3 regions of the Solibacillus sp. FSL R5-0449 genome follow, and region 2 is predicted to be linked to each of the others. Evidence: riboswitches for the same ligand, from Rfam matches in the RefSeq annotation. Region 2 holds a riboswitch; each other region holds the start of a gene.
What was found. A riboswitch is a leader RNA that binds a small molecule or an ion and turns the genes downstream of it on or off. The one in region 2 is predicted to bind lysine.

Region 1 (2,274 bases), 1.5 Mb from region 2:
CCTGCAGCAAGTCCGGAAGAAATGTTCATCGATACGGAATAAATCCCTGTTAATAAGCCGATATGTAATGGGAATTTCCATTTGAAAAAACTAGGGATAAGGACATTACCAAATGCAATTGCGACCCCGATTAATATTGTTCCTAAAACGAGTAAAGATGTTGCCCCAAGTGAACGCAGTAAAATCCCTACACATAGCAAGATGACGGAATAAAATAATGTCCATTCCATCCCAAACTTACGGGCAATACGCGGTGCAAATGGCGAAACGACCGCAAAGGCAATTAAAGGAATAGTCGTTAAAAAGCCTGCAAGAAAGTTCGATATCCCAAGGTCGTCACGAATAAATGAAATAATTGGTCCGATTAATGTAATCGGTGTACGCAATGTTGTCGCAAATAAAAATACGGCGACCATAAAATAGATGAGCGGTCGGTTGGATAGTATTTTTTTGCTGTTTTGATTTAATTGCTCGGTGTCCATTTTAATTCTCCTTTTGACTAGTAATATATGTTTGAGTAGTATGAATACTCTTAAAAAACAGAATAAAGATGAAGTCATTGCTATCAAAAAAATGTTATGTTAGACTTTTAATCATTGTTTCAATTAAATAAAACATTACCTCATGTAGATTTATGAGGTAGAGGTCGCAATCATTAAGACTAGTATAGCTGAGATTAGGAAGAATCGGTGAAGCTTTATGAAAGGAATGGTTGCCGAAGTGTTATTTTTCTTCTTGAAAATAATGCTGGGGCTGTTTCCGATAAGGAACAGAACTGTCACATGTGTGAGCATGTGTTGAGCTATCTTTCAAGTTTGTTGAGGTGTAAATATAACCATCACAAAAACTTGTGGTGGTTTTTCTTTTTACGGATTTAGGCGAGAGTGGCTAAAAAGTTGCGGGGATTGGCTAAAAAATACAAAAATTTGGCTAAAAAACTAGCTCAGTAGGCTAAAAAACGTATAATTTTGGCTAAAAAACCACCTCAATTGGCTAAAAAGTTAAAGCGGCTAATGGACAGCCGCACTTATTGCAACAGTATTGGCTAAAACAAAGGAGTTTTTAAGATCATGAGTGAGATTAAAATAGATCAGCTCGGTAACAAAAATGAGCTGAAAAGAGGATTAAAAAGTCGCCATGTAACGATGATATCGCTTGGCGGAACGATCGGTACAGGTTTATTTTTAGCATCAGGCGGTGCGATTGCACAGGCAGGTCCTGGCGGGGCATTGCTCGCATATGCACTGATCGGCGTTATGGTGTATTTCTTAATGACATCATTAGGGGAAATGGCTGCCTATATGCCAACATCCGGTTCGTTTAGTACGTATGCAACAAAATTTGTGGATCCGGCTTTAGGCTTTGCACTTGGCTGGAACTATTGGTACAACTGGGCAATTACAATTGCAGCAGAAATTGCGGCTGTTTCGTTAATTATGAAATACTGGTTCCCGGACAGTTCGTCGATTTTATGGACAATTTTATTTATCGTAGTCGTTTTATCATTTAACTTAGCATCTGTAAAAGCTTTCGGTGAAGCGGAATACTGGTTTGCGATGATTAAAGTTGCGACAGTCATCGTCTTCATCATTGTCAGCTTCCTGATGATTTTCGGTATTTTAGGCGGGAACGATCCGGTCGGCTTCACGAACTTCGTGAAAGACGACGCACCGTTTAATGGCGGTTTCCTTGCACTGTTCGGTATTTTCCTTGCAGCCGGATTTTCATTCCAAGGTACGGAAATGCTTGGGGTAACGGCAGGGGAAACAGATGACCCGGGCAAAAACATTCCAAAAGCGGTACGTTCAGTATTCTGGCGTATTTTACTGTTTTACATTTTCGCAATCGGCGCAATCGGATTGCTTATTCCATATACGGATTCACGTCTTTTGTCAGAAGATATTGCGACAAGCCCGTTTACATTAGTATTTGAAAACTTAGGTGTGGCATTTGCGGCATCGGTTATGAATGCGATTATTTTAACGGCAATGTTATCAGCAGGGAACTCTGGATTATATGCAGCAAGTCGTATGCTTTATCAGTTAGCGGTTGAAGGCAAAGCGCCAAAACTGTTCATGAAAGTAACAAAGCGTGGTATTCCAATGTATGCACTTCTTGCTACTTTGGCAGTCGGTTCATTAGCATTCCTTGCATCATTTTTCGGTGACGGTGTCGTGTACATTTGGTTATTAAATGCTTCCGGTATGTCCGGCTTCATCGCTTGGCTCGGCATTGCAATCAGTCATTACCGATTCCGCCGTGCATATGTCGCAC
Region 2 (2,274 bases):
GTGATGCAAATGCGAAAAACTTTGCTGAGATCGAGAAAAACATTGCAGAGTTAGCTGGAAAAGCACGCGACAAAAAATTAGGCTTAAACGACATGGCTGGCGGATCATTCACTATCACTAACGGTGGTGTATTCGGTTCATTAATGTCAACACCAATCATGAACGGTACTCAAGCTGGTATTTTAGGTATGCACTCAATCGTAAACCGTCCAGTAGCTGTTAATGGTGAAGTTCAAATTCGTCCAATGATGTATGTAGCATTATCTTACGACCACCGTATCATCGATGGTAAAGATTCTGTTGGCTTCCTGAAAACAGTTAAAGAAATGATCGAAAACCCAGAAGATTTATTATTAAATTCTTAATAGTATTTTCTCTACGAATGCGCGATACTTTATGTATTGCGCATTTACTTTTTTTACCTTAAAATTTCAGAAAAATGATTGTTGACGGAAATGTCGCAATAATGTAATATAAAACTTATCAATTTCATATTAAAACCTCACAATCTCGTGAGGTAGAGGCGCGATACTTAACAGTTTTATATGGAGCCATGAGCTGGCTGTGAAATATAAAAGAAGGAAATATCGCCGAAGTGTTGTAAATGCTCAATTTTACAATGCTGGGTCTGCAGTGAACAATTGCAGAACTGTCTCAATCATCTATATCCCTGATGGTTGAGTTGTGCTATCTCAAAATGGGAACTGTAGAGGATTCGGGCTAATTATAATTTAAACGACCTAAAGTTCTTCTTTTAGGTCGTTTTTTGCATATAATGCGTCCGAAATTTAACAAAAGAGGAGAGATTTTCTATGAAAAAGAGACTATTAATTTTACTGACAGCCATGACAATGCTATTGCTGGCTGCATGTGGCTCGAGCGAAGAAGGTACTACAGGCGGTTCTGATTCCGACAAAAAAGTGCTTAAAATTGGAATGGAAGCAGCGTATGCACCTTTCAACTGGTCACAAAAAGATGATGCCAATGGCGGAGTTCAAATTAAAGGTTCTAAGGAATACGCAGCAGGCTATGACGTGGAAATCGCGAAGAAAATCGCTGAAGGTCTGGACATGGAACTTCAAATTGTTAAGACAGACTGGGATGGTTTAATTCCATCACTACAATCAGGTGCCATTGATCTAGTAATTGCTGGTATGTCACCAATGCCTGAACGTAAGGAAGTAGTTGATTTTACAGAGAACTATTATACAAGTGACTATGTCATCGTTGTAAAAGAAGACGGCCCATATGCTAATGCAACTTCATTATCTGACTTTGCAGGTGCGAAAATTACTGGTCAGCAAGCGACAACACACTATGATGTAATCGATCAAATCGAAGGTGTTCAAAAACAAGTAGCGGCAACTGATTTTGGTGCAATGCGTGTACAATTACAGTCAGGCGCAATTGATGGATATGTTTCAGAACGTCCAGAAGGGATCTCTGCTGAGATGGCACTGAATAACATTAAATACATCGTACCTGAGCCAAACTTCGAAGCAGATGAAGCGTCAACAGCTGTAGCGGTAGGTTTGAAAAAGGGTTCTGATTTACGTGAACAAATTAACAAAGTTTTAGCTGAAATTTCGGAAGAAGAGCGTCAACAATTAATGGAAGACGCAATTGCAAATCAACCAGCAGCACAATAATCGTGTTGGATTAACAGTTTTAATGAGGTTGTCTTGCCGGCAGACGGAAGACAACCTTTTTCTATTAAAATGATCATTTCGTACATAAATAATATAAACAAAGATAGAAACGGAGGACAAGGCGATGGCATTTTTAGAATCATCATGGAACTTGTTTACGGACAACTGGGATTTATTTGTACGAGGCGCATGGACAGCACTGCTCTTGGCAATTATCGGGACAATTTGCGGAACGCTGATCGGATTTTTCATCGGGATTATGCACACAATTCCACAACGTAAAAAAAATATTAAATCAGCACTATTGAAGGTTGTTAATTTTATTTTAACAGCATATGTGGAAATTTTTAGAGGAACGCCGATGATGGTACAAGCGATGGTCGTATTTTACGGTCTTGTCTATTTAGGCATCGATATTGACCGCTTTTTAGCAGCCTCTATCGTCATCAGTTTAAACACAGGCGCCTATATGGCCGAATATGTACGCGGTGGTATCGTATCGATTGATAAAGGGCAATTTGAAGCTGCACAGGCGATTGGTATGAATCACCTGCAAACAATGATTCATATTGTGCTGCCGCAAGTAGCGCGCAATATTTTACCTGCAACAGGGAATCAGTTCGTT
Region 3 (2,274 bases), 640 kb from region 2:
TGCACAATAAAAAAGCTGGAAATAAGCTACTTCAGCTCATTTCCAGCTATTACTTTAAGAAGCGGTTACTTCTTTCATTGCCAAATCGAATTCCTCATGCAGCACATTCGCAGCACGAACCATTTCTTCCTGTGGTACAACGACAGACACTTTGATTTCCGAAGTGCTGACCATTTTTACAGGAATATGTTCGCGTCCCAAACGTGCAAACATGCGAGCTGCCACCCCAGGATTGGATGCCATCGCAGAACCGATAATCGATACTTTCGCTAAACCTACTTCAAAATCTGCAAAACTAAATCCAAGTGATAATTTACTAGTTTCCAGAACCCGTAATGCTTCCGCAAACTCATCCTTGGAAATTGAAAAGGAAATGGTCGGCTTCACGCCATCAATGACTGCTTGAACAATAATATCCACATTGATATCATTTTCTGCTAAAACACTAAACACTTCTGCCAATGACGCGGTTTCATACGAATCATAGCCGATCGTCAAACGAATAATATCCGATTCGTAGGCTATCCCGCGTACAAGTAAGTTTTTCTCCATGTCTACATCCCCTTTAATAAAAGTGCCTTCCACGTCCTGTACGAAAGAACGTACAATGAGCGGTATATTGTATTTTTTGGCAAGTTCAACCGCACGTGGTTGCAATATTTTAGCCCCTAAATTTGCAAATTCCAACATCTCATCATAAGAAACTTCCGGTAGTTTCCTAGATCCCTTTACAATTTCTGGGTCTGCTGTGAAAATCCCTTCAACCGATGAAAAAATCTCGACACGCTCTGCTTCGAGGGCAACCGCAAGTGCAACCGCTGAAGTTTCAGAACCTCCTTTGCCGAATGTTGAAATATTGTCTGTCCCCGTAACTCCTTGAAAACCTGCTACGACGACGATTTCGCCTAATGCCAAATGTTCCTGAATTCGTTTACTATCGACATGATCGATCCGTGCGTTACCATGCTTTTGATTTGTATGGATACCTGTTTGCCATCCAGCTAAAGAGACAGCTTTGCCTCCATGCTCCTGAATCGCCATTGCAAGCATCGCACTTGTTATTTGTGTTGCTGATGAGACGAATGCATCCATTTCCCGTTTCGACGGCTCATCGGTAATTTCAGCAGCATATTGTCTCAATTCTCGTCGTATAGCGGGCATTGAAGAAACGACAACGACTAAGTTTATGCCACGCCCTTGCTCTTTTATCACTTTTTTAGCTAGGTGTACTATTTTTTCCGGTGTAGTCAATGCCGGACCGCCAAACTTTACAACAACTGTCTCCATTCTTTTCCCTCCTTAAATTTGAAAACAAAAAAGACGGCTTTCCGAGTTCATGGAAAGCCGCCGTCAATACAAATAATAGTTATAAGTTTTTCAGGATAGCCCTCCAGAACATAAAGCTCTGACAGTTTTACATCTCTTAAATGCAAAACCAGCAAACTGCGCGAACAATACGCACTTCACTTCGGCAGGACCCCCTTTCGATTGCTGTCAATGGAATTGTTCTTCCTCGAGCAATGTACTGTTGAATACTGCGCCTCTATCTTAGTAAATATTGAATTGTCTTTTATATTAGCACAACCCTATTCTTTATTCAATGGTGCTTCATGAAAATGACGATAGATGACTTCCGCCAATTTTGCCGGTACTCCTGATTCCTGCAGCTGCAGCTCGCTTGCTTCGCGAATTTTTTTCACTGAACCAAAATGCTTCATAAGCTGCTGCTTTCGCTTCGGACCCACTCCTTCAATCCCATCAAGAACAGAAGTAATGGCATTCGTTTGATGCTGCTGACGTAAAAATGTAATCGCAAATCGGTGAACTTCATCTTGAATACGCTGCAATAAATAGAAGCCGTCACTTGTACGCTTCAACGGTACAACTCCCGGAGGCGTACCAAATAAAAGCTGGGACGTATTATGCTTTTCGTCTTTAGCAAGTCCTGCAATCGGGATGACTAAGCCAAGTTCGTCTTCGATTACTTCACGTGCGACTTCCATTTGTCCTTTTCCCCCATCGATGAGAATCAGGTCAGGCAATGGCAGATTTTCTCGCAGTACACGTGTATAGCGGCGTCGAATGACTTCCTGCATCGCGCCATAGTCATCATGCTTGGCCGCTTCCCTTGTTTTATATTTCCGGTATTCCTTTTTCGCAGGCTTCCCGTCGATGAAAACAACCATCGCCGATACCGGGTCTGCACCATGCATATGACTGTTATCAAACGCCTCTATTCTAAGCGGCAACGGAATTTGCATTGCTTCAGCAAGC

Region 1: another riboswitch for lysine. It lies ahead of MKY27_RS01250 (amino acid permease); the one in region 2 lies ahead of MKY27_RS08415 (transporter substrate-binding domain-containing protein).
Region 3: another riboswitch for lysine. It lies ahead of MKY27_RS11825 (aspartate kinase); the one in region 2 lies ahead of MKY27_RS08415 (transporter substrate-binding domain-containing protein).

What each region holds. Positions count from the first base shown of each region.
Region 1 is NZ_CP150239.1:246,868-249,141, forward strand. Features, by position in the region: gene MKY27_RS01245 (MFS transporter) at 1-482, opposite strand, end outside; lysine riboswitch at 633-813, shown strand; gene MKY27_RS01250 (amino acid permease) at 1,071-2,274, shown strand, end outside.
Region 2 is NZ_CP150239.1:1,726,010-1,728,283, reverse strand. Features, by position in the region: gene odhB (2-oxoglutarate dehydrogenase complex dihydrolipoyllysine-residue succinyltransferase) at 1-365, shown strand, start outside; lysine riboswitch at 511-698, shown strand; gene MKY27_RS08415 (transporter substrate-binding domain-containing protein) at 813-1,649, shown strand; gene MKY27_RS08410 (amino acid ABC transporter permease) at 1,774-2,274, shown strand, end outside.
Region 3 is NZ_CP150239.1:2,364,327-2,366,600, forward strand. Features, by position in the region: gene MKY27_RS11825 (aspartate kinase) at 55-1,287, opposite strand; lysine riboswitch at 1,376-1,554, opposite strand; gene uvrC (excinuclease ABC subunit UvrC) at 1,587-2,274, opposite strand, start outside.